4 regions of the Thermanaeromonas sp. DSM 22490 genome follow, and region 1 is predicted to be linked to each of the others. Evidence: riboswitches for the same ligand, from Rfam matches in the RefSeq annotation. Region 1 holds a riboswitch; each other region holds the start of a gene.

Region 1 (7,585 bases):
GGCTAACTCCCCGGTTATCCGGCAAAAACATTTTCAGGAAGCAGTAGACAAGGTAATGCTGGGAGAAAAGCTGGGCCGGAAACCCGGCAGGGAAGAACTTTACCGCCTGGCGGTGCATGAGGCCGGCCATGCGCTGGTGGGGGAATTGGTTAAACCTGGCTCTGTAACTCACGTAACAATTGCTTCCCGCGGCCAGGCCTTGGGCTATACCAGGCAAAGGCCCGCCGATGATGTTTATCTTTATACCAGGGAATATTTGGAAGGACAGATCTGTATCTGCGTGGCCGGGGCTGTGGCCGAGGCCCTGCTCTTAGGAAGTCGAAGTACGGGCTCGGTAAATGATTTTAAGGAGGCCGTCCGCCTGGCTAGGGTTATTATTACTTCTGGCCTCTCAGAACTGGGCGTAGTGGCCGAGGAGAATTTGACTAAAGAACAGATTCATCGGGCTACTACAGAAATTATCAAACGCCAGGAGGAAAGAGCGGGAGAACTCCTGCAATACCATAAGCACCAGCTAAAGGAAATTGCAGACCAGTTGGTGAGGGAGGAGACCCTTAAAGGAGAGGCTCTACACTCCATCCTTACAGCAGGAGCCAGGGCTTCTTGAAAATTCCTGGCTCTTTTTTTATATTGCTAACAGGGGAATGTTAGGTTATGCTAAAAAGGCCGGAGGAGAGGACTATGCGCTTGTTTATCGCCATAACTTTTTCTCCAGAATTAAACTCCCGTCTGGCAGCCCTCCAGGAGGAACTTCGCCGTTGCCAGGCTGACGTGAAATGGGTAGAAAAAGAAAACTTTCACTTGACCCTGAAGTTTTTGGGGGAAGTTCAGCCAGAAAAAGCGCGAAAGCTGGGGGCCGCTTTGGAACGGGGGACCAAGGGTTGGGGAGAAATGTTGGTTCAGTTTAAAGGTACGGGTGTTTTTCCGAGCTGGTCGAGGCCCCGGATTATTTGGGTTGGTATTACTACTAATCCTTCATTATTAAATTTATACCAGCGCCTGGAACAGGAATTGATCTCCCTTGATTTTTCCCCAGAGCCTTTCACCCCGCATTTGACTTTGGGGCGCCTGCGTTCGTCCCGTAACTGGCCTGCTTTGCAGAAGAAATTGCTAGCCTGGCAGCTGGAGTTTTGGGGCGAGGAGCGGGTAGATCAAATAGTGCTCATGGAGAGCCATTTAACACCTAAAGGTCCGCGCTATTGTATCAAAGAAACTTTTCCCTTGACTTAGCGCTAAAATTTTTTCTAAAATGGAAATAGTAACCTGGGGGAGGAGCCTAAGGGTGGTAGTATCAGAAAAACAGAAGATGTTGGAACATACTTTAAACCTGATTGAAAAGCATTTCGGTAAAGGTTCCATAATGAAGCTGGGCGAAGCCAGCGCGCGCCTCAACGTGGAAGTGATACCTACTGGAGCCCTGCCGTTAGATCTGGCTCTAGGAGTAGGCGGAGTGCCGCGGGGGCGTATCGTGGAGATATTTGGGCCGGAGTCTTCGGGCAAAACAACAGTAGCCCTGCACATTATAGCTGAGGCTCAGAAACAGGGGGGTACCGCCGCCTTTATAGATGCCGAACACGCCCTGGATCCCTTTTATGCGCGCAATTTAGGAGTGGACATAGATAACCTCCTGGTTTCCCAACCGGATACGGGGGAACAGGCTCTAGAGATAGCCGAGGTTCTGGTTAAAAGCGGGGCTGTAGATGTAATTGTCATAGATTCCGTAGCGGCGCTGGTTCCCAGAGCAGAATTAGAAGGGCAAATGGGCGACGCCCATGTGGGACTCCAGGCGAGGTTGATGTCCCAGGCCTTAAGAAAGCTGGCAGGAGTAGTATCCAAATCGCGCACAGTGGCCATCTTTATTAACCAGTTGCGGGAGAAGGTAGGAGTATTATTTGGTAATCCGGAGACCACTCCGGGAGGTAGGGCTTTAAAATTCTATGCTTCAGTTCGACTGGATGTGCGCAAGGTAGACAATATTAAGCAGGGAGCTGAAATTATCGGCAGCCGCACCAGGGTGAAGGTGGTCAAAAATAAAGTGGCTCCTCCTTTCCGGCAAGCGGAATTCGATATAATTTATGGCCGCGGCATCGACAAAGAAGGGTGTCTTATCGACCTTGGGGTTGATTTGGGGGTAATCAAGAAGAGCGGTACTTGGTATTCTTTTGGGGAAGAGCGCCTGGGACAGGGGCGAGAGGCAGCCAAAGAGTACCTGCGCCAGCACCGCGAGTTGGCAGCCACTATAAGTGAGCAGGTGAAACAGAAGGCCAGCAGCAATATGGGTGCTCTGATTATGAAGACAGAGGAAGTTACCACTGAGTAGACCTAAACCAACTTGACAGTAGTAAAATGAAGTAATACAATACCATCGAGGGAAACTAGGTGTAGGCTCACTACCAAGTCCTTGACATAAATGCACCTTAATTATTATTTGCTTAACTTATAAAAAGTTGCCGGTGTATTAACGGGAAGGGCTCGTTACGTTAGTTAGGCTGTGAAAGGGCTTCCTGTGCCATAGGCGCAGGAGGGATAATATGTTATTGCCCTTTGAAAAAGTTGCTTTCACAAAAGGTGCATATTTGTATCTTTGCAAGGGAAAAAACTGGTAGGGTGCCTTTTTACAAGCCGGGTTTCTACTCGGCTTTATTTTATGTGGGCGAGGTGGGAGCAATTTTAGTAGAGGAGGTGGGAGCGATTCTAATTATTGCTGCTGTATTAGCCCTAATGGTAGGTATAGGCAGTGGTTATATTCTCCGCAAATACGTTGTGGAGACTAAAATAGCTTCAGCCGAAAAGACTGCGGCAGCCATTATTGAGGAAGCCCAAAGAGAGGCCGAAGCTAAAAAGCGCGAGGCCTTGCTGGAAGCCAAGGAAGAAGTCCATCGTATGCGCCATGAACTGGAGCGCGAGAGCAGGGAACGGCGAAATGAACTGCAGCGTTTAGAGCGCCGCCTGCTCCAGAAGGAAGAGGCCCTGGAGCGTAAGATGGAGAATATTGAGCGCAAAGAAGCCAATCTTCACCGTCAGGAGGAAGAAATACAGCGCCTTAAACAAAATTTAGAAGAATTGAAGCGGCAACAGGTAGCTGAACTGGAGCGTTTATCGGGTTTAACTACAGAGGAAGCTAAGACCCTGTTACTCAAGAATATTGAAGAAGAAATACGCCATGAGGCTGCTCTGTTGATTAAGCAGGTGGAAACAGAAGCCAGAGAAGAAGCGGACAAACGCGCCAAGGAAATTATTACTTCGGCTATTCAGCGGTGCGCTCCAGAAGTGGTGGCCGAAACTACGGTTTCTGTCGTTAACCTTCCCAGTGATGAAATGAAGGGGCGGATTATTGGCCGGGAAGGCCGCAACATCCGTGCCCTGGAGACCCTTACTGGGGTAGATTTGATAATCGATGATACGCCGGAAGCGGTTATCTTATCCGCCTTTGATCCCATCAGACGGGAAATAGCCCGGATTGCCCTAGAAAAACTTATAGCCGACGGTCGCATCCATCCGGCCCGTATAGAGGAAATGGTAGAAAGGGCCCAGCGGGAAATAGAACAAAAGATTCGAGAGGAAGGTGAACAAGCTGCCTTTGAAGCCGGCGTTCATGGCTTACATCCCGAGTTGATAAGATTGTTGGGGCGCCTTAAATATCGTACGAGCTATGGCCAAAATGTTCTAAAGCACTCTTTAGAAGTAGCTTTTTTGGCAGGAGCCATGGCGGCAGAGCTAGGTGCGGATGTGCAGGTGGCCAAGCGAGCGGGATTGCTTCATGATATCGGCAAGGCAGTGGACTATGAAGTGGAAGGGCCCCACGTAAGCATAGGGGTGGAGCTGGCTAAAAAATACCGGGAATCTGCGGAAGTAATCCATGCCATTGCTGCCCATCATGGAGATATAGAACCGCGGAGCATAGAAGCTGTGCTAGTTCAAGCTGCAGATGCCATTTCTGCAGCTAGGCCAGGTGCTAGGCGCGAAACCTTGGAGGCCTATATCAAACGCTTGCAGAAGCTAGAGGAAATAGCCGATTCTTTTAATGGAGTGGATAAGGCTTACGCCATCCAGGCAGGCCGCGAAATCCGCATTATAGTTAAGCCGGAAAAGATAGATGATACCACGGCTGTGCAATTAGCTCGGGATATAGTAAAGAAAATTGAACAAGAGCTGGAATATCCTGGGCAGATCAAAGTGGTAGTTATCCGGGAAACAAGAGCTGTGGATTATGCGAAATAGATGGAACGGGTGGCAGGGATAGGTGGCAAATTACCATCTCTGCCACTATATTTTCTAGATCAAAAAAGTTAAAGAAGCAGGATTTTTAAAGAAGGTGCAGAACTAAGCTTTGATGATGGTTTTTGGACTAAAAGGCAGGTGGAGACCATATGGGCCTTAGATACAAGTATGATGGCGAGATATCCGATAGCGTTGGCCTTTTGATTTCCATTTTAGTGCGCTATCCGGAAGTAGGGACTATTAATTATGAGCCCAGTAGCCGCATATTAAAGTTTTCTTTTATGTTAACCAGTTCTTTAAAAGAAAAGGATCTGGAGCAGTTTGCCCGGCGCTTTATTAAGTCTTTATCTACCTATAATCTTCTCGAAAATCGGGTGCCGCGGGTGATCAGCTTAAAATATAGTTGTTTTCAGCAGCTAACCGTCTTGGAAGTGCAGCGGGATGTTGAGACCCTATCCCAGGGCGAAATTGGCCTGATCATCACCCTGGTGCGTCAGGAATTTAACGAAGCCCTGGTGGCTGAGGCGACCGAGAATATTCAGGAAGAAGAATTGTTGGTTCAAGAAGAAATAATTGATCATATGTTGGAGAGTATAAAAGGAGAAGTACCTCAGAAAAAGTTAATAGCTTTCCGGGAAGAAGGGCGAGTCCTGGTTTTTAATAAATAGCCAGAGGATACCGGGAGGACGGAAATGAGCAAAAAGGGTGACCTCCATACCCATACCGTAGCCTCCGACGGCAAGCTCAAGCCGTTGGACCTGGTTAAACTGGCTTGGGGAAAGGGGTTAAGCACCATAGCTATTACCGATCACGACACCGTTGATGGATTAGAGGAAGCTCTGACAGGGGCTTCTCTCTATAATCTTGAGGTTATTCCCGGTATTGAATTGAGCACCGAATGGGAAGGACGTGATGTACACCTCCTAGGGTATTATATTGATTTTCAAGGGGACAAGCTACATAATTTTTTATACCAATTGCAGCAGGACAGGCAGCAGCGAGGTCTTAAGATGGTAACCAAATTGCGAGAACTGGGCTACGAACTTACGTGGGATGAGGTGGCCCGGTTCGTCCAGGGTAAAGCTGTAGGCCGCCTGCATATCGCCCAGGCCCTGGTGGCCAAGGGATTTATGCCTTCCATAGAAGCTGCCTTTGGTGAGCTCCTGGAACGTGGACGGCCGGCCTATGTTCCGCGTTATAAAATTTCACCTGCAGAAGCTGTTCAACTAATTTCTGCTTGGCGGGGCGTAGCTGTATTGGCCCACCCGGGATTGATAGGTAAAGATGAAATAATAAAAGAGCTAGTGGCTTATGGTTTGCAGGGGCTAGAAGTTTATTACCCTTTACATGACCGAGAAGCCGTTGCCCGCTATCATTCTTTAGCCAGGGAACTAAACCTATTAGTTACCGGTGGGTCGGATTTTCACGGCTTGAATATTCCAGACCATAGCGAGTTGGGCGCAGCCACCGTTAGCGAAGAGGAAATAGATAGATTAAAGGAGCGCGCCCTGGCCATAAAATGAGGTGGTTACCCATTTTTATCCTGCTAGCCTGCTTGTGGGCTCGCACTGGGTGTCCTCAATAACTAAGCACATAATCTTAAGCCATAAAATCCCTTGATTAGTAGTGGTCATTGCGATATACTGAAGAAAATAAAAAAATATGGGAAAGCCGACAGGTGCCATAAAGGTTAAAAGGGAATCAGGTGCAAATCCTGAGCGGGCGCGCCACTGTAACCGGGGAGCTTTTCTTCGGTAAGCCCACTGGGCCTGTAGCCTGGGAAGGGGAAGAAAAAGCGGTGAGCCGGAAGCCAGGAAACCTGCCTGTTGGTAAGCCTTGTTAACCCTCGCGTCAAGGGAAGGGCTAGTGTTTTAGACAGAAAACCCAGCCTTTAGGCGAGAGGCTGGGTTTTTTTGTAGTGCAGCGCGTGGCTTAAGGGGGTTAAGGAGTGGACAGGGGCAGGCTGGTGTTAATCACTGGCGGCGCTAGGAGCGGCAAGAGCCGGTTTGCAGAAGAACTGGCCTCCGGCTGGGGCGGAGAAGTTATTTACGTGGCCACAGCCAGGGTGACGGACGCAGAGATGGCCAGCCGGGTGGCCCGGCACAAGATGCGGCGGCCGGCCGGGTGGCGCACTGTAGAGGAGCCCTTAAAGGTGACCCGAGTTATAGAGGAATGGGGCAAGCCAGGGCGACTTCTCCTCATCGATTGCCTGTCCGCTTACGTGGGCAACTTGCTGGTGGAAGAAAAGATGGATGAGGAGGCTATATTACTTTTTGTTAAAGAGATGGCCCAGAAAGCCTGGGAGGTCCCTGCTGAGGTGATCATTGTGAGCAATGAGGTGGGCTCGGGAACAGTACCACCCTATCCCCTGGGTCGCCTATACCGCGACCTTTTGGGACTGGCCAATCAGGAGATAGCCAGCCTGGCCGATGAAGTTTATCTGGTGGTTTGTGGGGTGCCGGTGGAGATAAAAGCTTTAGCTAAAAGCTCGGACCTGCTAACGGGTAGGCGGTAATGGAGGAAAGGATGGTCAAGAAATTACGTCAGGGTTACACCACCGGTACTTGTGCCGCGGCTGCAGCTAAAGCAGCAGTAAAGGCCCTCTGGTGTAAGGACGGGGTCCAAAATACAGTGCGAATAACTCTTCCTCAGGGAAAGGAAATCGAGTTACCTGTAACTGTTCGGCGGGGGGAAGGCTGGGCTGAGGCTACGGTTATAAAAGATGCTGGCGACGATCCTGATATTACCCACGGAATAGCTGTCCAGGTTAGGGCCCGGCCGCAAGAAAAGGGCTTTATTTTGCGGGCCGGTGAAGGAGTAGGAATAGTCACCCGTCCCGGCCTGGCTGTTCCAGTAGGTGAGCCGGCCATCAATCCCGTGCCCCGGGCCATGATTAGGGAAGCGGTTAAAGATTTTATCCCCCCCGGGCAGGGGCTGGAATTAACTATTAGCATCCCCGGCGGTGAGGAATTGGCCCGGCGCACCTTAAATCCCCAGTTGGGGATAGAGGGCGGGCTCTCTATTCTGGGAACTACCGGCATTGTGGAGCCCATGTCGGAAGAAGCTTTCCGTACTTCCCTCCTGCCCCAGATCGATGTAGCCCTAGCCGCAGGTTACGATACTCTGCTTTTAACTCCCGGCCGTATGGGCCAGCGCCAGGCGGTGGAAGGTTATGGCTTGCCGGCGAGGGCGGTTATTTTGACCAGCAACTTTATCGGTTATCTTTTGGAGGCTTGTGCTGAACGAGGGATTAAGCGGATTCTCCTTTGGGGCCATGCCGGCAAGCTGGTTAAAGTAGCAGGAGGCATTTTTTATACCCATAGCCGCATAGCTGATGCCCGGCGGGAAATAGTGGCGGCCCGGG
Region 2 (7,585 bases), on a different contig from region 1:
ACGGGTCTGTGCCTTTTCCTGGTCTTAGCCCTTCTGGCTGCTCTGGCACCCTTCTTGGCCCCTTATTCGCCGGAGGCTAGAGTGGGGGCTGCTTTTAGCCCTCCTTCGACCCAGCACTGGCTGGGCACCAATGATATAGGCCAGGATATCTGGTCGTGCCTGCTTTATGGAGCGCGGACTTCCCTTGTAGTGGGATGCGGAGCGGCGCTGCTGGCAGGCATAATTAGCGTGCTGGTAGGCACTTCATCCGCCCTGGCGGGCGGTCTTTACGATAGCCTTTGCATGCGGGTAGTGGATGCTTTTCTGGTTATTCCCCCGGTCCTGGTAGCCATACTTGTGGGAGCATATCTTAAACCCAATCTTTTAACTTTAATCGTATTGCTGGCGGCTTTCCTCTGGCCCGGCGGAGCCAGGATAATAAGGGCAGAAGCCTTATCCTTAAAAGAGAAAAAGTCTGTAGCAGCGGCCCGCACCTTCGGCGCAGGCTCGTTTTATATTATGGCGCGTCACATAGTTCCGGATCTGGGCCCGGTTTTGCTGGCCGTCATGATACAGGATGCCCGGCGGGCCATCTTTATGGAAGCAGGTCTATCCTTCTTGGGTGTCTGTGATCCCACCATCCTTAGCTGGGGCAGAATGATGCAACAGGCCTTAAAGTTTACTTATTTGGAAGTATGGAAGTGGTGGCTTTTGCCTCCCGGTATAGCCCTTTCTTTGACGGTTACTGCTTTAACTTTCATTGGTTATGCCCTGGAGGGGGTTTTGAATCCTCGCTTGCGGGGAGAAGGGTAAGATGCTGGTCATTAAAGATTTGCATGTATCCTTTGGCGAGCTGATGGTGCTGAAAGGTATTAACTTGGAGATTAACAAAGGGGAAGCTTTAGCCCTTGTAGGGGAATCCGGGGCAGGCAAAACTACCCTTGGGCTCTCCATAATGGGGCTTTCGCCTGGTAAGTGCACTGGGCAGATTCTGTTTAAAGGCAGGGATCTCCTCGCCCTGTCCGAAGAGGAGCGCCGTCGCCTCCGCGGAAAAGAGATAGCTATGGTTTTTCAAAACGTGGAGGACGCCCTCCATCCCCTCTATCCGGTTGTGGATCAGGTCATGGAAGCTATACTCATTCATGGACCCGAAGACAAAAAGGTCGCTCTAGGGAGGGCGTTGGAGATCCTCAAGTTAGTGGGGCTAAGACCAGAGCGGTGGCGCGCCTTTCCCCACCAGTTGAGCGGCGGGGAAAAACAGAGGGTTTTGATAGCCCTGGCCTTGGCTAATGATCCGGAGGTATTGATTCTAGATGAACCCACCGCTTCCCTAGATGCGGTAACGCGAGGGGAAATTATAGGGCTCCTTAAAAGGATAGTCGGGGACAAAGTCGTTTTGTTAATCACCCACGACCTGTCTACAGCTGCTAAACTGGCCACCCGAGTGGCCGTCTTATATGGGGGCCGGATAGTAGAGCTGGGCGCTACCAGAAGTCTTTTTACCTTCCCGCGCCATCCCTATACCCGGGGGCTTTTACGCTCTTATCCCAACATGACCACGGTCAAGGACTTACAAGGAATCCCCGGGCCGCCTTTTAAGCCTGTGGGCGGATGCCCTTTCCATCCCCGTTGTACCCAGCGGCTGGAGCTCTGTTCCCGGGAAGCACCGGAATTGGAAAGTATTGGAGACCGCTTCCTGGCCTGTCACCGGGGAGGAGTGATACCATTACTGCAAATAAAAAACCTTAGCAAATCCTTTAACGGCGTGCGGGCCGTGCGGGAAGTGGAATTGACCCTGTACGAAGGAGAAACTCTGGCCCTGGTGGGGGAAAGCGGATCAGGCAAGACCACCCTGGCCCTGACCATTATGGGCTTGCTGCCACCGGATAAGGGCGAGGTTTGGCTGGAGGGCCAAAAAGTTTTGCACAGGGGCAGGGAATTTTATCAGCGAGTGCAGATGATCTTTCAAAATCCCCGGGAATCCTTAAGTCACCGCCTGGATGTCTTGCAGTTGGTGAAAGAGCCTCTGGACGTGCAGGGCTGGGGCAGGGAAGAGGAAAAGGTGGAACGAGTAAAGCAGGTTCTGGAGGAAGTGGAGCTGCCCACCAAAGACTTTTTCTTGCACAAATATCCGCACGAGCTCAGCGGTGGAGAAGCCCAGAGGGTGGCCATTGCCCGGGCCCTAGTCTTAAACCCCAAGCTCTTGATCGCCGACGAGCCCACCTCCGCTCTGGACGCCAGCGTCCAAGCCAAGATTCTAAAGCTTCTCCTTAACCTGCAGGAGAAGAGGGGATTGGCCATACTCTTTATCACCCATGATATCGCTCTAGCCAGAAAAGTTAGCGATCGCTTGGCGGTCATGAAGGATGGTTCTTTGGTAGAACAAGGTCCGGCCAGCGAGGTTATATCTAACCCCCAGCACCCCTACACCCGGACACTGCTGGGACTGGCGGCAGATCTGACAGGGGAAATTTCCGTTCGGGATATGGAGGAAGAGGTCTTGGGAATGTAAGAAGCCGGGTAAGGGACAAACAAACCCGGCTTTGTTTTGGGGGTATGTTTAGGAGATTATTCCGGGCGCGGCTCCAGCAACAAGCGGTACAGGCCTGAGACTTTTTCTACTTTCACCGAGTATCCCTGGCTTTCAGCCAGGCGAGTAATGTTCTCTTTAGGTGTTTCATTGTCGGTGAGGACCAGGAGGGGTTGGCCGGGATGCTGCTCCATGGCCTTCTTGGTTCTTACTACGGGTATGGGGCAGGATAAGCCACGTACATCAATTTCTATCATATTTGGAGGAACCTCCTTTTCAGGGTATCGGTGTTATGGGCTCTGGGAAATAACCTTCAATTCCTTTAAGGCTATAGGAATATACTCGACGAGTTCAGCTACCGGAGTGGCCGGTGTGGCGCCGGCCATTTTACCAGCCACCCGATTGATTTGGGCACTTGTAATAGCTGCTTCCAGGGGATCCCACCCGGCGCCCGTTAAAGCAACTACCATGCCTGTTATGGTATCCCCTGTCCCGCCTATGCACTCTAGTTCCGGCACATCAGGTTCCTCTATCCTAGCCACAACTCTCCCCTCGGTTACAATGTAATCTACGGCCCCTTTCACCAAAAGGATCTTAGCGGCTCCGCCACTGTTATAAGCCTTCTTTACCAGCTCGGGGACTTGTTGAACCCCAGTGTTAAAAAGATGACGGCTAACATAGGCAGGATGGGCTGCCTCTGGATCGGCCAGAAAAGCCATTTCGCTGGGGTCGGGAGTAAAAATATCAAATTTGGGTGCCACTCTTGCCGCCTTAGCTGCGTACATGGCCCCGGCATCGGCAATTAACAAAGGCCGGGGTTGGCACCTCTCCAGCACCTCACAAAGCTTTTGCATCAATCTAACTATGGGCAGGCAATAATGTAGGGCAAGAATCCTAGGCTTCAGTTCCCTCACATGCTCTATTAAATATTGATAGAGACGCCTGGTGCCCTGGCCCTGGCCAATATCTCCGGCCAGAAGCGCGTGAGGGGGCTCCAAGCCCAAAGCACTTGTTACCGCAAGGGCGGCGCTGATCATGGCTCCTGTGCCCTGCCCGCAAGGGAAAGTGAAATCTTTGATCTGTAGCGAATTTCTTACCCTGACCACTTTACCGTGGACAAGGGCGAGGTCTTCTGCGGGAAGAGTCCCCGCAATGAGGATCAAGTGAACTTTCCTCCCTTCCAGATGGCCAAAGCCTCCTCCCACGCCCTATCCAACATTAAAGCGCAGAGGGTGAAACCTTTTTCCCGGGGCCGGTCAACTTCGTCCAGCTTGCGGCCGACTAATTGGGTGTAAAGGTAAGGGACGTCCGGACAGCCCCCGCCCGAAATGTTAACGATGATCCCGCTATTTTTGGCGAAGACAATCTTCATATTACCTGCCTTTACCATTACGTGTTGGGGGAAGGCTACGGCCTTCACGATCTGGAGCATCTCGGCCGACCCTTCGAGGGGGTAAATGCCCAGATAGGATACCTTCCCCTGTAAAGCCCGCGCTAGGGCTGTTTGCTCTATGAGCTCCACCTCCAAGGCCAAATCACACCCTTGGCGTAAGCTCGGCGGGGGCGCCACTAGCTTGCATTCATGGCCTCCCTTTTTAAGTATTTTTTCCCCCTTTAGCGCTTCTTCCACTGAGGGGAAGATGATTATTCCTCGAGTGGTTGGGGTTTTGTGGACTGGTTCCTCGGCACGGGCGGAGCGCTTAAAAATCAACTTAGTTATCCTCCTGTCCTTATCGGGAGCTAGTAAGCTCTTTTAGCTTTCCAAGGTACCGGATCGGTTTGAATATCAGTCTACTTTTTCCCGCATAAGCAGACCAACGGCCAGGGCAAAGGCTATACCGATCAGTACGGCTGCAGGGCCTAAGGGGCTAGGGCCTTGGGGACTGGAGGCCAGACCGAAATTATGGGCGAAGGCCGCCCCGGCTATAATGCCCCAAAGGGTGATACCGGCGTCGATATCACCCTCGGCCGCCAGTATGGTCTGGCGCAGGGGACATCCTCCCAGGAGAGTAGCAGTAAGTCCGGCCAAAGTCATCCCCAGAAAGTTCCACAGATGGCTATTGTGGGAGATCGGCTGGTTCACAAAACCCACTTGAATCTTGCCGAACAAGGCATTGATAATCAAAGCCCCCACGAAGAAAGCGGCTATACCGCTAAAAAGATAGGTGTCTTTGACCAGAAAAAGGTCGCGCCATCCCCCTACAAAGCACATGCGGGTCCTCTGGGCCAGGAATCCAAACACCAAGCCTGCTCCCAGCGAGAGGATTAGTGGGGCTCGCGCGGCTCCCGGCCCTTCTTTGCTGGCCAATATAAATTGAGGTTTAAAGATGGCCAATAAGAGCAGGCCTAACATAAAAAGAGGCATCATCCACCCCGCGGCGCTGTAGGTGGGAGCGGAGCGGCCCAGGTTGAAGCCGTTTTTCAACAGATAAATTCCTATTAGGGCGCCGGCTATCACCCCGGCTATACCTGTTAGTCCATTTAAATCTCCTCCCGCCAGTCTCAACACCGCCCTAACCGGGCACCCCAGGAAGACCAGAGCGCCTATCATAAAGAACACGCCTAGAAAAAAGCGCACCAGAGGCGCGGACCCTCCACGGGCACGGAATTCACCGAAGGCTAAGGCAGATACGAAGCCCCCCAGGGCCATACCCATAATTTCTGGCCGCAAGTACTGCACTGTTGCCGCCCGGTGCAATCCTAAGGCGCCAGTTATGTCCCGGTAAAAACAAGCCAGGCAAATACCCATGTTCGCCGGGTTGCCCGCCACGGTCATTAAAGCTGCTACAGCTCCCAGAATGAGTCCCGCGATAATCATTAAGTATTTGCGAGAAAAAATGCCGGTCATGCCAACACCTCCTGTTGTTTTCTTTAAGCCCGGCCTGGATACTGGCCTAGCTATTTAATTCTGGCTCTCAACAATAAATTCCTTCATACTTAGTATTCCATATAGTTATATCATTCCCTGTTTCCGGTGGTTCCCTGGCTGAGTTACCCAGGCAGTAAAATTTGTACATGAGAGGTGGCGGGGAAAAGCGCCATTTTCTGGTAGCGCAAGCTATAACAAAAACGAATAAGCGGGACACACCTTCTTGGGGGGGAATTCCTGACCCCAATTGCAACTTATTGGCGAGAAGGGTGGATTTTCGTTTTTGAAGATAGCAGGATTCAACGGGCTAAATAGCGAAGAAAAATATAGACAAGTGAATAATTTTGGGAACAGGAGGCCTCTCAAGAGAGGCAAGAGGGAAGTCCGGTGCGAGTCCGGCGCGGTCCCGCCACTGTGAGGGGGATCCACCTTACACAATGCCACTGGGGTAACCTGGGAAGGCGTAAGGTGGGAGAGGAACCCGAGCCAGGAAACCTGCCTGTTCTCCTGCCACCGCTGATCTACGCGAGATAGGGAGGTGGTCTTTTTGCTCATCTCAAGAGCTAGAGCTGCCCCGGTCCGCCGTAGGCCGGGGTTTTTTGATCGGGCTTGGTTTTAGTTAGAGAATCTAGCTTTCCGGAATACACAGAAGAAGAGGCAGGGGGGAAATAAGGTGTACTGGAGAAGGAAAATGGGGCGCCCTTTGGCAACTTTGCTCGTGGCCTTGATGGTTTTTTCTCTAGTAGTTCCTTTTGCGGGGGCCAAAGCGGCGGAAGCAAACTTGGTGTCTGACCTTATGGATAAGGCAGCAGGTATCCTTTATAGTGATTTTACAAAAAATGGATCCAAGAACCAGGATGATGGTGTAGGTGCTTATGCTTCTTATATCCTCACCCAGGCGGGCGTTGATGTAAATGCCTGGGTGTATAATGGCGTACCACTGAAAGAAGCTGTAATCGACCTAGTGTACCAGGATATTGCCGGTTCTTCAGATCCGTCTAAAGTACCGGCCAAGAGGTTGGCCCAGGACTTGCTAGGCATGAAGGCCTTGGGCCGGGAGGATTTGGTGCAGCAACTACTCCAGATTCTCAAGAGCAGAGAAGGGATCCACGGTTTTGACTCAAACATTTTCAGCGATTTTCCAGCCTACGACCTTTTAGGTCGGGCAGACTTGATGAGCGTCATAAATCAGGTTTATGCCCGGGAATACATTTTATCCCAGCAGGATACGGTAGTCGGGAACACTTATGGTGCTTGGGGTATCGCCTGGGACGGCGTTTTTTATCCCGACTTCGTGGCCACAGCCCAAGCTGTACGGGCTCTGGCCTATTTAGATCAGGACAAGTCCGACCAGGAGATCCAGGTAGCGATCGAGCGCGGGATGCAATGGCTGAAAAAGCAGCAGCAACCCGACGGTAGTTTTGCAGTAAGCAATTGGGACGACCCTTTAATAGATACAGTGGAAATGATCGCTACTTTAAAAGTCCTGCGAGAAGACCCGGCCTCAGTGAAAAGTGGTGAAGGCAAGAGCCCGGTCGATTACCTGCTGACCAAGGCTTTGAATTCCGATGGCACTTTCGGCGCCTCTAAAAATGTTATGGATGCTGCCTGGGCCCTCTATGGATACTACCTGGTTGGCGCACGAGAGTCAGAGTCGTTCAAAAAGACTTTCAAAGACATTCAGGGACATTGGGCACAGAAAGATGTAGAGCTCATGGCTAGAAGGCTTATTGCCCGGGGCCTGAGCGAAGATATTTTTGCTCCCGATCAAGAGGTGACTCGGGCACAGGCGGTTGCTTTCCTGGTGCGGTCTTTGGGACTGGAAGAGTCCAACCTCAAAGAGACCAGCTTCCGGGATGTGCCCCCGCAGCACTGGGCTTCCCAGACGATAGAAGCTGCTTACCGGGCGGGACTGGTGGTTGGTACAGGTGAGGGGAATTTTGAGCCGGAAAGGACCATCACCAGGGAGGAAATGGCCGCCCTCCTAGTCCGGGCCCTTAAGAAGGCCGGTTGGGAGCCAGCGAAAGGGGGAGCTGAAGATAAGAACAACCTGGCGGTTTACGCCGATAGCTCAGAGATATCTCCCTGGGCCAGGGACAGCGTCAAGGTTTGCGTAAGTACAGGTATCCTCCGGGGTAGGTCGGCCGCTGAATTGGTCCCTAAGGGTAAAATAACGCGAGCGGAAGCCATGGTAATGCTGAAAAGAA
Region 3 (7,585 bases), on a different contig from region 1:
TTCGGCCGTATCCAATAACACAAAACTGAAGCGATAAATCAAACCCATTAGTTCCAGAAAAAGGGACGGGACTCTAAGTCTGCGGAACACACTCATAATTTCTATGAGAGGTGTAGTCAGGGTTAAAAAGTAGAGGCAGGAAACGCCGGGGATCACTCGTAAGAAAAGCTGGACCGCCCTCCCCAGGTCCTGCCCGGTTATTCCTACGCTTAAGTCTCCCACGCTAAAGCTATAAAGCATTCCCTGGGGTGCCTGCCAGGAAATGGTAATAACTATGGCTATAACACTGGCTGCCAAAAAGGAAAGAGGTATCAACAGCATCCGAATATAAAACCTAAAGGGAACACCGGCAACACCGACTAAAAGCCAGCTGGTTAAGCCCAAGATAGCTAAGGAGGTCCATACAGATCTGGCGCCCAAAGACAAAAGCAAAGTCCCCAGGCTAAACACCATCTTTTCTCCCGGGTGTACACCTCGCAATTTATTGCTATAAGCGTACTGTTCTACACTAATCATGCCGCGCCCTGCTTTCTCACCTGAAGGCCTCCGTAGGAATCGCATCTCGCGACTACAGCTGCTTTTTCTCTGCAGAGGCTTTGCCTTTGAGGTAACCCAAGTAGTAACATACAAATCCACTTCCCAGCGCTGCCTGTACGGCAAACAGGAAACTTTCTACCTCACTGCTGGGCGGCTCCCATAAAGAAGCAAACCATGGCTGGTAGTCGGGTCGAACTTCACCAATGATTTCTTCAGCCCGCCCATCGGCTCCTCCAAACTCAGCCCCTTGTTGAATTATAAAGGGAACTGTTACCAGCACGACGATCAGCAAAAAAAGGATCATATTTTTTTGGGCTATATTCATATACTCCTCCCCTTATTTTAGTTGAGTACTGCCAATTCTTCCAATTCTTTTCGGTTATAGGCCACCAGGAAATTGAAGACCACAACCGTCAACAATCCTTCGGTAAGGGCCAGGGGTACCTGGGTGAGAGCAAAAATCCCCATGAACTTTATAAAGGAAGCCCCAATTCCTCCTTGCTGGGCCGGAAAAGCCAGGGCTAACTGCAGGGAAGTAGTAACGTAGGTTAATAAGTCGCCCAGAGCAGCAGCTAGGAAAGTACTCAACCACAAGGGAGCCTTTACTTTTTGCAGGAATTTGTAAGTGCCATAAGATACGAGGGGACCGATTACAGCCATGGAAAAAGTATTGGCCCCCAGGGTAGTCAGGCCTCCGTGGGCCAAAAGAAGGGCCTGAAACAGGAGTACAATGGCTCCCAAAACACTCATCACTGTGGGCCCAAAGAGAATAGCTCCTAACCCTACTCCAGTGGGATGCGAGGAGCTCCCAGTTACAGACGGAAGCTTTAAGGCAGAAAGCACAAAGGCAAAAGCACCGGCCAGGCCTAGCAAAAGCTTAAGACTAGGACTCCCTTGTACTTTGCATCTTAGGGAACGTAAGCCTGCTAGCCAAAAAGGAAGTGCCACCACAAACCAAAAGCCAGCCCAGCCCATGGGCAAAAAGCCTTCCATAATGTGCATAGCATAGGCTGGATGGGGCAGGGTTAAAGAAATTATCACAAAGTAAACAGCAAATATCCCCACCAAAGCGATGCGCTGGTACATAGGCTTCCTCCTTTTTACCAGTCCATTAATTTACTACCTGCTGGATAATGTTGACAATTTCTTCCAAGGAATGGACTGCATGGCGAGACTGCATTTGGGGGCGCTTAATTATCACCACCGGAATATTCAGCGCCAAAGCAGCGGCAATTTTGGTGTCAGTACCGCCAGCGGAACCAGAATCCCGCGTTACCACTACCTTGGCCTTATAAGCGCGAAAAATAGCCTTATTTAATTCTCGGGAAAAAGGCCCCTGCATAGCCACAATATCTCGCGGTACCAAGCCTAGATCTTGGCACTTCTTAATAACCCGGTGTTCCGGTAAAACGCGCACCACTATTCTTTTATTTTTGAGCTCGTTATAAGACAAGAAGACCTCCAAGTTATTAGTTCCGGTAGTTAGAAAAATGGTATCTCCCAGGCTCGCCGCTACCCTGGCAGCCTCTTCCCAGCTGTAAACTTGATGAATTAAGGGGTGATCGGGTAACTCCGTTTCCGAGCGCAAGAAACGCAGGTAACATAAGTTGTACTTATTACAGAGGTCTTCTACTTTTAGGGAAATTTCATTGGGAAAAGGCAAGCTCAAATCAACTACAACTTTTAAATTATATTGCCCCATAAGGTCACTGAAAGTCTTCTCTGTAACGGAATAAAGTTGGACACTTGTTATCCCCTCGTCCCGGGCCACCCGGCAGCCGTATTCACTGTTGACCCAGACTACCACTTTATAACCCCGGTTCCCGAGCAACTTAGCCAACTTCCATCCTTCACCGGTACCTCCGATTACTAAGATCACAGCCAAAACCTGCTCCTTCTGGTAAAACCTAATAAAAAACCCCGGTTTGCCTCTACCGGGGCAATGGGTTTACCAAGCCATAATTTCCAATCAGCCTCCCGGCACGACAAACCTACCTGGCATTTTTGTCTCCAAGAAAATGCCCCATGAGTCTTATGCAGGCAGGTTTTCCCGGGTGGCCAGTCATCGCCTTACCTCAAGCTACCCCTTTATTTATTAGGGGACTTTTTGAGGCAGCTCCTACTCCCGTACTAACCTTTTAGCTTTACCTTCTCGAGGTAAAGCACCCTATAAAGAAAAAACCTCCCGCCCTACATGGTCACGGAAGGTAGCTAACCTGCACCACCCCCTATCCATCGTAGGGATATGGTACTAAGGAACGAGCAGGTCTCCTGGCTTCAGTTCCTCGCTTGCCCACGCCTTCCCAGACCCTAAGGCCCAGTGGCTTTTAAAGTTTGTGGGCTTGCTCCCTGTCACAGTGGCGGGACCGCGTCAGAATCGCACTGACTTCCCCTCGCTGCCGCCTGGCAGCTTAACTCGTTCCCTCGTAGGTGTGTTAAGTTATGGTCATTTTTATTATACTGGAACCTCTTGAAAGTAGCAAGGGCTTTTTACCGGGAATACCATAAGTATGAAAGAGATTTAGAAAGGAGTGAAAAGGGTTGGAAGATCTTAGCAGGCTTTTGGCTATCCTTGGGGCCATTTTTGCTGCTGCGCAAGGAATAGTGGAACAGCTTAAGGCGCGCTGGCCGTGGTTGGGGCAAAAACTAGACGATCCCGTTCTAGAGCAGAAAAGGCAGTTAAGGGTGATTATAGTCAATGCTATCATTGCTGCTATTTTAACAGGCATAGCTGCTGTGGATGTTTTCGGCCTCTTAGGATTGGATGCTGCCTTTGCCGGCTTTAAAACATCTTACCCCGGCCTTTATCTCCTGCTGAACATGATTATCGTGGGTTTAATGTCTACTTTTGGCAGCCCCTTCCTGCACGAAATCCTGGATATACTAATAGAATTTAAGCGACATATTCGCCTTCGCAACCAGATGTCGGAATTTCATTTGCTAAAGCCTACCTCCGAGGAATCCAAAACCCGGGGAAACTAAATTAACCCCGGGTCTCCGTGTCAGCTGGACAATCCCCACTTACACGGGCCCTCAATTTTTGGAAGTCTTCAACACGGCCGCGAATTATTAGCTTGACTCCCTCGGGCAGGTATTCTTCTGTTACCACTTCCAAGCGGTCCCTCAGCCGGGCTAATTCGCCCAGCCGGTTAAAGGGAACCAGAATAGTCATCTCCTGGTGGGGGAACAGTTCCTCCTCAACAAGGCTTAACAATTCATGTAGATTGGTACCATAGAGAGCCGAAATGGCTACACCGTCAAGGGGTAATATCCCTTCATATTTATCCATTTTATTGTAGACTTTAAGTATAGGCCGGTGGTAGAGGCCGAGTTCCTTTAGAAGTTCTTCCACGGCTGCTACCTGGCGATCCATATAGGGACTGGTTAGGTCGATAACGTGGAGCAGCAGGTCAGCAGCAAACAGTTCTTCCAGCGTAGTTTTAAAAGCTTCCTTTAGCTTTAGCGGCAAATCTTTAACAAATCCTACAGTATCGGTTAGGAGCGCCTGCCGCCCCGAAGGTAGCCGGACGCGCCTGCTGACCGGGTCCAGGGTGGCGAATAGCTGGTCCCGTACCAGGACCTTGTGGGGACTGAGGGAAAGAGCATTGAGCAGGGTTGACTTACCGGCATTGGTATAACCGACCAGGGAAATAACTGGAAGAGCTTTTTCCTGGCGCAAGCTGCGCAAGATTTCTCGTTTTTGTCGTACCTCTTGCAGTTCTTTCTGCAGATGATGAATGCGGCGACGAACTGCGCGGCGCAACACCTCCAGTTTAGTTTCACCCGGCCCGCGCGTTCCAATCCCGCCCCCCAAACGGGAAAGTACTCCCCCCAACCCGTGGATGCGGGGATAAAGATAGGTGAGCCGGGCTACTTCCACTTGAATTTTACCTTCACGGGATTGGGCTCTGCGGCGGAAGATTTCCAGGATGACCTGGGTACGGTCCCATATTTCAGCCCCTTCCAGCAGGTCCTCAAGGTGTTTGACCTGCCGTGGTGAAAGCTCCCGGTTAAAGATTACGGCCTGGATGTCCTCCCTTATAATGCGTTCTTTGACTTCCAGCACCTTGCCCTCTCCCAGGAGATAATTGGGATCCGGGCGGCGTTGTTGTACTACAGCATCTATTACTTCGATCTCGATATTGCGGGCCAGTTCTTTCAGTTCGGCGAGGTCATAACTGATTTCCTCATCCTTTTCTTCTAGGGCCAGATAGCAAATGATTCCTTTTCTGACCATGCTATCCTCCCTTACTCAAAAACCCGGGGAACTAACCCCGGGTGTCATCCAGCCCGAACCATTTATGCAGAGCTCGCATGGCTTTGGTTAGGTGCTCTTCGTCAATAATACAGGAAACTTTTATTTCCGAGGTGCTAATCATGTGGATATTTATGCCTTCTTCCGCCAGGCAGGCAAACATGCGCGCTGCTACACCCGGATTGGTTATCATACCTGCACCCACAATGGAAACCTTGGCCACTTTGTCATCATAGGCTATAGAGCTGGCTCCAATCTTTTCTTTTACCTTTTCGGTTACTTCCAAGGCTTTAGCCAGGTCATCCCGTGTTACAGTAAAGGCGATGTCATTGATGCCGTCCCGCATGGCGCTCTGGACAATCATATCTACGTTAATGCTCTCCCGGGCTAAGGCTTCAAAAAGGGTTTTGGCAATTCCGGGGCGATCCGGAACATCATAGACTGCTATCCTGGCCACATTCCGGTCGCCAGCTACACCGGTAACCACCATTTGTTTTTCCATCTCGCTCACCTCTTTTACCAGGGTACCTTCATTATAGTTAAAGCTAGAACGGACCTCTAGGACCACCCTATGCAATTTGGCAAATTCTACTGAACGCGGCTGCAGCACCTGGGCCCCTAAACTGGCCAATTCCAGCATTTCATCGTAGGATATGGCAGGCAGTTTGCGAGCCTCGGGAACAATCCGAGGGTCAGCAGTGTACACTCCGTCTACATCGGTGTAGATTTGACATACATCAGCCTTTAAAGCCGCCGCCAGAGCAACTGCTGTGGTATCAGAACCTCCTCGACCTAAGGTGGTAATTTCATTGTCAGCTGTAGCTCCCTGGAAACCTGCGACAATTACAATCTTCCCGCTGTCCAATTCCCTTCTTAAGCGATCGCAGCTAACGTTTAGAATGCGCGCTTTGGTATGGACGCCATCGGTGAGAATACCCACTTGAGGACCGGTGAGGGAAATTACGGGCTCACCCAAATCCTGGATGGCCATGGCTAAAAGGGCAATGGACATTTGTTCTCCGGTGGCCATAAGCATGTCCAGTTCTCGCGCCGGTGGGTTGGGTGTGATTTGTTTAGCCATTTCAATAAGCTTATCGGTGGTGTCTCCAGGAGCTGAAACTACAGCCACCACTTGGTTGCCCGCCCTCTTTGTCTCTACCACCCGCCTGGCAACGTTTTTTACCCTTTCTGGCCCGTCCACCGAAGTACCGCCATATTTTTGTACTATTAGTGCCATAGATTAACTCTCTCCCACCTCTAACTTTTTTAGCTTGACCTCTAACAAAGGGTAGCACCCCGGCTGCAAGGTTGTAACTCTTTAATTTCGCAATCAACACCATGCTTTTTAAAAGCTTCCTTCATGGCCACCCCTACCTGGGGGCAGCTATCCCGACAGAAGGCAATGACCGTCGGCCCGGAACCGCTCAAAGTCACCGCTAGCGCACCGGCCTCTAGGGCAGCAGCGAATACACTGGACATCCCCGGTACCAGGGGTAAGCGGTAAGGCTGGTGTAAGCGGTCCTCCATGGCCTTGCCCATCAGTTCCAGGTTCCCCGCCTGGGCTGCAGCTATCAAAAGAGCCGTCCGGCTGAGATTAAAAACAGCATCCTCCACTGATACCATGGCTGGCAATACGCCCCGCGATACCCTGGTGGAAAGGGTAAAATGGGGTATGGCCACCTGAAGGGTCAAGCCCGCCGGCGGTTCCAGACGCTGGTAGTACACCTGCTGGCCATTAAGGGCCGCTACTACCAATCCCCCTACCATGGCAGGTACCACATTGTCCGGATGCCCTTCCAGATGGGCTGCTAAGGCGACGAGTTCGGCCTCATCGAGGGGATTGCCTAAAAGGGTATTAGCTCCCACCAATCCCCCCACTACGGCTGCAGCGCTGGATCCCAGGCCCCGGGCTACCGGTATATTATTATAAAAGACGATTTTAAAACCTGGAGCTTCCCGTCCTACTCGTTCATATACAGCTCGCACTGCCCGGTACGCAATGTTTTCAGGCCCTCGCGGAATGCTGTTTTCGCCTTCGCCCTGGACAATTATCTCTAACCCCGGAGCTTCTTCCACTGAGATGTAATCGTACAGATTTAAAGCCAGCCCTAAAGCGTCAAAACCAGGACCCAAATTGGCAGTAGTGGCTGGCACCCGCACTCGGGGCATAAACTTCCCGCCTTCCTACAGAACTACCTCTAACACAGCCTCTTCATCAGCCGGTAGAGAAAGGGGCTCATCTACCTGCTTGATGGCTATATTGGGATCTTTAAGTCCGTGCCCGGTGAGGACACAAACAACACGGTCATCGGGCTTAAACAAACCTTTTTTGACATGCTTAATTACCCCTGCCAGCGAGGCAGCCGAAGCTGGCTCGGCAAAAATACCTTCAGCCGTAGCTAAGAGGCGCTGGGCTCCCAAGATTTCGTCGTCACTAACACAATCAATAAAGCCGCCCGACTCCCTGGCAGCTTCTACGGCGGGCCGCCAGCTCGCCGGGTTCCCGATGCGAATGGCAGTGGCCACTGTTTCCGGGTTGGGTACTACTTCTCCCCTTACAATGGGGGCAGCGCCCTCGGCTTGAAAGCCGATCATCCGTGGCAGTTTCCTGCTTCTGCCAGCGACATAATACTCTTTAAACCCCCGCCAGTAGGCAGTAATGTTACCCGCATTTCCTACGGGAATAGCCAGGTAATCGGGTGCTTCTCCTAAGGAGTCGCAAACCTCGAAAGCTGCTGTCTTCTGCCCTTCTATACGGTAAGGATTCAGGGAATTTACCAGGGTAATGGGGTG
Region 4 (7,585 bases), on a different contig from region 1:
TCCATGTCTGAGGAAATAAACATTACCAAGACCATTGATGCCCGGGGCTCCTACTGTCCGGGGCCGCTCATGGAACTGGTCAAAGCTATTAAGCGCGGCCAGGTGGGAGATGTGTATGAATTGTTGTCCAGCGATAGCGGTTCGGCTAAAGACGTACCGGAATGGGTCAACAAAATGGGGCATGAACTAATATATTGCCAGCCAGAGGGCGACTTCTGGCGCATCGCAGTAAGAAAAACGAAATAGTAGAGAGGCGCGGAGGTGCGGGGTGTGCGCCCAGAACCGGCGCATACCCCAAAATGTGATTTCGGTGGGGGTCAGGCTAATGACCAAACGCATAGTTATCGTTGGCGGCGGCGTGGCCGGTACTATGGTGGCCAACCGCTTAGCCCGATCTACGGTCCAAGAGCTCAATAACGGTAAACTGGAAATAGTGCAAATAGCCAATACCGCAAAGCACACGTACCAGCCCGGTTTTTTATTTATAGCCTTTAATGAGGGCTTTGTGGAACAGTTCGAAAGGGAGCAAAAATACTTGTTGCACCCCAGAATCGATTTAGTTATCGACGAAGTGAAGATCATAGATGTTAAGGGCCACAAGGTTATCACTGAGAGGCAATCCCTTGATTATGATTTTCTAGTGATAGCCACCGGGTCCTATCCCGATATGAACTCGGTGCCCGGTCTGGCGGAAGCCGGCCACACCTTCTATACTCCGGAAGGTGCCGCTAAGTTACGGGAGGCCATGTTAAACTTTCAGGGAGGCACTTTGCTCTTAACCATCGATGTGCCCCACAAGTGTCCTGTGGCACCCCTGGAGTTTATCTTTATGGCCGATGATTTTTACAGGGAATTGGGTATCCGTGAGAAAGTGAAATTGAAGTACACTTATCCCATTGGGCGCGTTCATTCCATGGAAGCTATTGCGAGCTGGGCTGTTCAAGAATTTGATAGGCGCGGAATCGAGTACGAAGTGTTCTTCAACCTGGAAAAGGTCGATCCGGAAAAGAAAATCGCCTACAACATGGACGGGTCAGAGCATCCCTTTGATTTGCTCGTCTCCATCCCGGCCCACCGCGGAGCCCAGGTCATTCAAGATTCCGGTCTAGGGGATGAAGATGGATTTATTACCACCGACCGCTATACCTTAAAAATGGAAGGACAGGATAACGTCTACGTGGTGGGCGATGCCACCAACCTCCCGGTAAGTAAAGCGGGCTCCACCGCCCATTATGAGGCAGATATAGTAGTCAAAAATATAATCAGCCAAGTAAAAGGGATTCCAGCCTCCCACCGTTATGACGGTAAAGCTTTCTGCTTCATTGAGACCGGTTTAAAGGAGGCCACCTATATAACTTTCAATTATGAACAACCGCCCAAACTGGTACCGCCTTCGGAGATGCTGCACTGGTTTAAGCTCTCTTATAACGAAATATACTGGTTGGCCGCTCGTGGCATCTTGTAAAGGGGAGGGGAGAAAATGGCCCACGGAGTCGCCTACAATTTAAATCGCCCGGAGACTTCAGAGCTTCTGCAGGAGCTGCAAAAGGTTAATAATAACCTTGAAAGCCTCCTAGCAGAATTGAATAGGTTGCAAGCAACCGGGACCCTCGATACCCTCATAAAGCTCGGTGTAGTTATCCAGGCTGCCAAGGATTCCTTGACACCGGGTGTGGTCACCAGTGTTCTGTCTCAGGTGGTAAACACCCTGTCCCTCTTAGACCGCATCCAATCCCTGGGCGGGGACCAGCTCATAGCCGGTACTATCCAGGCCTTGGAGGAAGCTGTTCAAGAAAGCAAGGACCAACCGCCGAGAAGCTTATGGAGCCTGCTGCGGCTACTAAAAAAGGACCCTCAAGTTAAAAAGAGTTTAGGGATATTGGTTTCCTTTTTACAAAAGTTCTCTACGAATCTAAACTTTGCCCAGTAGAAGTAAGGGGCCCATCTGGCCGGACAAGCCAGCGGACCCCTCTTCTTTATATTATTAAAAAAACAGGTGGGTTAGCTTCTAACTTCTACCTCATCAAAAAACGGTTCCAATTTTTGTGCTATATTCCTTAAGGTGGATGATGAATATGGAGGGAGATCCCGGTAATATCCATCGATAACAGAATCCGCGGATCTAAACTGCTGTAAAACATATCGCCTAGCCCCGGAAAGCATATGCCCGAGGGCTAAAAGATCTTCCTCCGTTAACAGGCCCGGAACCACTGTGGTCCGGAATTCATAAGCCACCCGGCTGTTTTTAATAAGGGTGATGGTTTCCTTTATAGCCTCGAGATCCGCCCGGACACCTGTAAGCAGGTTATACTTTTCCAGAGGCCCTTTAACATCCATAGCCACATAATCGAGGAGATCTTTTTCTAAAAGCCCGGCTATAACTTCGGGTTTCGTGCCATTAGTATCTATTTTGACTTTAATCCCCCTTACTTTTAATTGCTTGATAAAATCCTCCAGGTTGAAGGTTAAAGTCGGCTCTCCTCCGGTTAGACAGACGGCCTGTATGAAAGACTTCCGCCGGTCCAAAAAAGTTAAAATCTCTTCTTGGGCAATCTCCGGCAAAGCAGAAGGGCGCAATACCAGATCAGCATTATGGCACCAGGGGCAGCGCAAATTACACCCCCCGAAGAAGAGGGTGGTACAAACCTCGCCGGGAAAATCCACCAGGCTAGTCTTTTGTATACCTCTAATGGTAATAGGGCCTCACCACACCCTTTATCCTGCAAGGTTAAAAACTCGGCGCTCGCTAAATTCAGCCTGCTTGCCCTTATTCCAGTTTTTAACCGGGCGGTAGTACCCCACAATCCTGCTCCACACCTCCGCTTCCCGGCCGCAAGTAGGGCAGGTCCATTGCTCTCCCTCCAAGTAACCGTGCTCCGGGCATACGCTAAAGGTTGGAGTAATGGTGAGATAGGGCAGGCGGAAATTGGCCATCACTGTCTGTAAGAAGCGGCGGCAGGCAGCCAGGTCTGTTATCCTTTCCCCTAAATAGGCATGAAAGACGGTGCCCCCGGTATATTTAATTTGCAAAGGATCCTGGTGTTCCAGGGCTTCAAAAACATCCTGGGTAAAATTAACAGGCAAATGAGTGGAATTGGTGTAGTAAGGCTCTTCAGTTCCCGAGGTAATGATATCCGGATAGAGGGATTTGTCCAGACGCGCCAGGCGGTAAGAAGTGCCCTCGGCCGGGGTAGCCTCCAGATTAAAGAGTTGACCCGTTTCTTCCTGATAAGCGGTTAAGGTGTCCCGCATGAAATCCAGCACTTCCAGGGCAAAATCCCTGCCCTCCTCGGTATCAATGCCCTTTCCCATAAGTCCCAGTAAAGCTTCGTGCATGCCTACTATACCAATGGTATTGAAGTGGTTTTCCCAGTACCTGCCAAAGCGTTCTTTAACGTACCGCAGGTAAAACCGAGAATAAGGATAAAGACCCTGTTCCGTTAGTTTTTCCAGGATGTTACGCTTAAGCAACAGGCTCTCTTTAGCCAAATCCATGCAGGCCTTTAGCCTCTCTAAAAACTCTTGTTTAGAAGAGCTTAGATAACCCAGCCGCGGTAAATTAATGGTAACCACCCCGATGGAACCGGTAAGGGGGTTGGCTCCAAAAAGCCCGCCACCCCTTTTCTTGAGCTCCCGGTTATCCAGCCTCAACCGGCAGCACATGCTGCGCACATCCTCTGGCTTAAGATCCGAGTTGATGAAATTGGCAAAATAGGGGATGCCGTACTTGGCCGTCATGGCCAGAATTTTCTCCGCCACCGGACTTTCCCAGGGAAAATCAGGTGTAATGTTGTAAGTCGGGATGGGAAAAGTAAAGATGCGGCCTTTAGCATCACCCTCCATCATTACCTCGCAAAAAGCCTGATTGAGCCAGTCCATTTCCTTCTGGAATTCACCGTAACATTCCTTCTGACGTTTTCCTCCGATTATTACCGGCTCATTAGCCAAGGTGGGAGGAACAACTACGTCCAGGGTAAGATTGACAAAAGGTGTCTGGAAGCCCACCCTAGTAGGCACGTTTAGGTTAAAGATAAACTCCTGGAGGGCTTGCTTCACTTCCCGGTAATCCAGGCCATCATACCGGATGAAAGGGGCTAAATAAGTGTCAAAGTTGGAAAAAGCTTGGGCGCCAGCCGCCTCTCCCTGCAGAGTATAGAAGAAATTGGCCATCTGTCCCAGGGCAGTACGGAAATGTTTGGGCGGCGCGCTCTCCACCTTCTGGCCCACCCCGGCAAAGCCCACTTCCAGAAGGTCGGCCAGGTCCCACCCGCAGCAGTAGGGAGCCAAAAGACTCAGATCGTGTATATGTATGCTGCCCTCTTCGTGGGCCCGGCGAATCTCGGGAGTATAAATCTTCTCCAACCAGTACTTAGAAGTTACCGCCGCAATGATATGATTATTAAGCCCCTGCAGGGAATAATTCATGTTGCTGTTTTCGTTGATGCGCCAGTCCCGCCCGTCTAAATAATCCTGCACCATTTTTTCTACATTGACTAAAAGATTGCGGAAGTCCCGCCACTCGGCATGTTGCTGGCGGTAAAGGATATAGGCCTTAGCCGTACGGGCATGTCCATTTTCTATTAAAACCTTTTCTACCAGATCCTGTACATCTTCTACAGTGGGCAGCTGGTCAGTAAATTTCTGGGCTATTAAGGCCGTAACCTGGTTAGCCAGCTCACAGGCTAGCCGGCGGTCCTGCCCGCCTACGGCCTTAGCCGCCTTGAAAATAGCGTTGATAATGCGCTCTTGGTCAAAATCTACCACGCGGCCATCCCGTTTGATTATCTTCTTGGGCAACATCTTTTTCTTCTCCCCTCTTTTTAACTCTTATCCTTGTAAACCCAATCCTTCTCTCCAACAAAGCAAAAACCCAACTACGAATGTCCTCTACCAAGTAGTTGGGCGTAAGTTTCCTCTAACCCTTTCCCTACCTAAGCCCCCTCCCCATGCTCGTGGGTGAAAGGTGTGAATGCCAACGGGCAGGTCTCCTGGCTCAGATTCATCGCTCCTTACCTCCTTCCCAGGGTAGCGGTTACCCCAGTGGCTCTTGGTAAGGGCTCCCCTTCACAGTGGCGGCACCGCGCCGGATTTCCACCGGCTTCCCTTTAACCCGTTTAATAATGGTTTCGGCAAAAAAAGAAAAATTCCTCCCCCTTGTCAAGGGATATATAATACCTCCAGGATGCCAGGCCCTACATGTCTTACATAAGAAACAATGCTTTTGGGGTATCCTAAACCAGAGGTGAGGCCGATGAGCCACAAGAAGAATAACGATGCCCTCCGTACAGAAGATCAGCTGGACAGACTGAAGTGGGAAACGGCCAAAGAACTGGGCTTAGAGGACGATCTGGCCAATGCGGGCGAGGAGTTAACTGTCCGGGAGGCAGGTAAAATTGGCGGCAATATGGTGCGCAAACTGGTCAAAGCCGGAGAAAAAGCTCTGGCTGAAGAAGGAGAGCGTAAAGCTCGCCTAAACCTGCGAGATAAAGGAGATAACTTCTAAGGTAAAGGTTGCGCCCGAAAGGGCGCCATCTTTTCTGGAGCTGCACTTCAAAAGCCGTACCCATCCCCTACCTATCCAGCCAAGACTTTCATATTTATTTCTCATTGATTGCCCGTCTCAATCCCTTTCCAAAGGTCATTAACTTTTTTATACTTTTTAGAGGAAAATGAGGCTCGTTGGAGAATATAGATATGATTTCAGCTGAAATTTTCTTTTTGCTTTGGGTGGACATCCTTTCTTGTCAACCCAGAGAGCCTTCTGCCTTTCAGGAATATGTTAATCCCAGCATTGGCGCTTCTTGTTCCCCTGCATTTTGTGAATGATCTATAATTAAATTTATAACTCCATCCAAACTCTCAAAGAAAGGATGTTGCCTTCAATGGAAGAGCGGACTTTTCTCGATGGTCTCTCTTTGCTGGCCGAAAAAAATAATTATATCGACCCGGAGTTATATGAAAAGTATAATGTAAAGCGCGGTTTGAGAAATAAAGATGGCACCGGTGTTTTAGTGGGTTTAACCGAAATAGGAGAGGTACATGGTTATATTCTTGATGAAGGTGAAAGAATTCCGGATAAGGGACGTTTGCTCTACCGGGGGATCGATGTTTGGGACATTGTTCACGGCTTCCAGAAAGAAAATAGATACGGGTTCGAGGAAGTTTGTTATCTGCTAATTTTTGGGGAATTACCCGACCGGCGAAGCCTTCAGGAATTCACAAACCTTCTAGCAGAAAAAAGAAACCTTCCCGAGGGATTTGTAGAAGATATGATTCTTAAGGCCCCCAGCCGAGATATTATGAATAAATTGGCCAGGAGCGTTTTAGCTTCTTATTCTTATGATGAAAACCCGGATGATACAAGTATCAGAAATGTCGTTAGACAGAGCATTGAGCTTATAGCCCGCTTCCCCATCATGGCAGCCTATGGCTACCAAGCCAAATGCCATTACTATGATAACAAGAGCCTGTATATACATTTACCGCAAAAGGAATTGGGTACCGCCGAAAATTTTCTGCACATGATAAGATCTGATAATCAATACACCAAGCTTGAAGCTGAATTGCTGGACCTGGCTCTGGTGCTCCATGCCGAGCACGGCGGAGGTAACAATTCCACCTTTACCGTTCATGTTGTTGCTTCCACCGGAACCGATATATACTCCGTTATTGCTGCGGCGGTGGGTTCCTTAAAAGGCCCCAAGCATGGCGGAGCCAATATTAAAGTAATGGAAATGATGGATGATATAAAAGAAAATGTCAAGGACTGGAAGGATGAAGAAGAAGTTAAGTATTACCTGGCCAAGATTTTAAGGAAAGAAGCTTTCGACAGGAAAGGATTAATTTACGGGTTAGGCCATGCCGTTTATACACTGTCCGATCCCCGGGCCGTCTTGTTGAAAGAGAAAGCAGCCGAACTGGCTAAGGCCAAGAATATGGAAGAAGAGTTCAATTTGTACTTAACTATAGAGAAGGTAGCTCCAGAGGTATTCGCCGCCGAAAAACAGGCTGATAAAATTATAGCTCCCAATGTAGATTTTTATTCCGGCTTTGTATACAAGATGCTAAATATTCCGGTGGAGCTCTATACTCCCATCTTCGCTATAGCAAGAATTTCAGGCTGGTGTGCTCACCTGATAGAAGAGCTTGTAAGTGGCGGAAGAATTATCAGGCCAGCTTACAAGAATGTACTACCTAAGAGAAGTTACATCCCTTTGGATCAAAGATAACCTGCTCGGCTTTCTACAGAGATGGCTTATGGCCATCTCTGTTTTTATCTAAGCTCACCCTCTTCCAGAACCGTTTGTCCGTCAATTATAAGGGTTGGCTTTAGAAGCACCCCGTCCAGGTGGCTGGGCGCCTCTATCCTGCCGCCCATGCTCATATTGTCACCCAAAGCAACATGTACTGTCCCCCGTACTTTTTCATCTTCCAGGACTCTACCGGTTATCTGTGCCCGGGGATTGAGCCCGATGCCCAGCTCGGCTATATTCCGCGCTGCCGGGCCGTAACGATGGAATATTTCTTCCAGCCATGCGGCAGCCCTGCAACCTGCCACTTCTACCACTTCGCCCTTGCGCACCTG

Evidence for each region. Region 1 has a riboswitch for cobalamin ahead of cobU (bifunctional adenosylcobinamide kinase/adenosylcobinamide-phosphate guanylyltransferase). Riboswitches for the same ligand answer to the same signal wherever they lie in the genome.
Region 2: linked by a shared signal. The riboswitch ahead of AC1BI1_RS05005 (S-layer homology domain-containing protein) and the one ahead of cobU (bifunctional adenosylcobinamide kinase/adenosylcobinamide-phosphate guanylyltransferase) in region 1 are both predicted to bind cobalamin.
Region 3: linked by a shared signal. The riboswitch ahead of cobK (precorrin-6A reductase) and the one ahead of cobU (bifunctional adenosylcobinamide kinase/adenosylcobinamide-phosphate guanylyltransferase) in region 1 are both predicted to bind cobalamin.
Region 4: linked by a shared signal. The riboswitch ahead of AC1BI1_RS14830 (ribonucleoside triphosphate reductase) and the one ahead of cobU (bifunctional adenosylcobinamide kinase/adenosylcobinamide-phosphate guanylyltransferase) in region 1 are both predicted to bind cobalamin.

Annotation. Positions count from the first base shown of each region.
Region 1 covers NZ_JBJHHE010000002.1:204,565-212,149, forward strand. The annotation lists gene AC1BI1_RS02585 (AAA family ATPase) at 1-607, shown strand, start outside; gene thpR (RNA 2',3'-cyclic phosphodiesterase) at 655-1,230, shown strand; gene recA (recombinase RecA) at 1,307-2,320, shown strand; gene rny (ribonuclease Y) at 2,683-4,221, shown strand; gene AC1BI1_RS02605 (hypothetical protein) at 4,371-4,889, shown strand; gene AC1BI1_RS02610 (PHP domain-containing protein) at 4,914-5,744, shown strand; cobalamin riboswitch at 5,881-6,062, shown strand; gene cobU (bifunctional adenosylcobinamide kinase/adenosylcobinamide-phosphate guanylyltransferase) at 6,170-6,736, shown strand; gene cbiD (cobalt-precorrin-5B (C(1))-methyltransferase CbiD) at 6,748-7,585, shown strand, end outside.
Region 2 covers NZ_JBJHHE010000005.1:13,860-21,444, forward strand. The annotation lists gene AC1BI1_RS04975 (ABC transporter permease) at 1-792, shown strand, start outside; gene AC1BI1_RS04980 (dipeptide ABC transporter ATP-binding protein) at 794-2,491, shown strand; gene AC1BI1_RS04985 (sulfurtransferase TusA family protein) at 2,548-2,766, opposite strand; gene AC1BI1_RS04990 (NAD(P)H-hydrate dehydratase) at 2,800-3,672, opposite strand; gene AC1BI1_RS04995 (putative Se/S carrier protein) at 3,669-4,220, opposite strand; gene yedE (YedE family putative selenium transporter) at 4,296-5,357, opposite strand; cobalamin riboswitch at 5,714-5,895, shown strand; gene AC1BI1_RS05005 (S-layer homology domain-containing protein) at 6,052-7,585, shown strand, end outside.
Region 3 covers NZ_JBJHHE010000012.1:62,343-69,927, forward strand. The annotation lists gene cbiQ (cobalt ECF transporter T component CbiQ) at 1-516, opposite strand, end outside; gene AC1BI1_RS09255 (energy-coupling factor ABC transporter substrate-binding protein) at 569-862, opposite strand; gene AC1BI1_RS09260 (energy-coupling factor ABC transporter permease) at 880-1,623, opposite strand; gene cobK (precorrin-6A reductase) at 1,649-2,416, opposite strand; cobalamin riboswitch at 2,782-2,972, opposite strand; gene AC1BI1_RS09270 (hypothetical protein) at 3,079-3,519, shown strand; gene hflX (GTPase HflX) at 3,521-4,774, opposite strand; gene AC1BI1_RS09280 (aspartate kinase) at 4,806-6,029, opposite strand; gene thrB (homoserine kinase) at 6,071-6,961, opposite strand; gene thrC (threonine synthase) at 6,977-7,585, opposite strand, start outside.
Region 4 covers NZ_JBJHHE010000042.1:1,535-9,119, reverse strand. The annotation lists gene AC1BI1_RS14850 (sulfurtransferase TusA family protein) at 4-246, shown strand; gene AC1BI1_RS14845 (NAD(P)/FAD-dependent oxidoreductase) at 326-1,465, shown strand; gene AC1BI1_RS14840 (DUF1641 domain-containing protein) at 1,481-1,930, shown strand; gene AC1BI1_RS14835 (anaerobic ribonucleoside-triphosphate reductase activating protein) at 2,002-2,682, opposite strand; gene AC1BI1_RS14830 (ribonucleoside triphosphate reductase) at 2,716-4,800, opposite strand; cobalamin riboswitch at 4,962-5,129, opposite strand; gene AC1BI1_RS14825 (small, acid-soluble spore protein, alpha/beta type) at 5,252-5,503, shown strand; gene AC1BI1_RS14820 (citrate/2-methylcitrate synthase) at 5,883-7,229, shown strand; gene AC1BI1_RS14815 (aminopeptidase) at 7,274-7,585, opposite strand, start outside.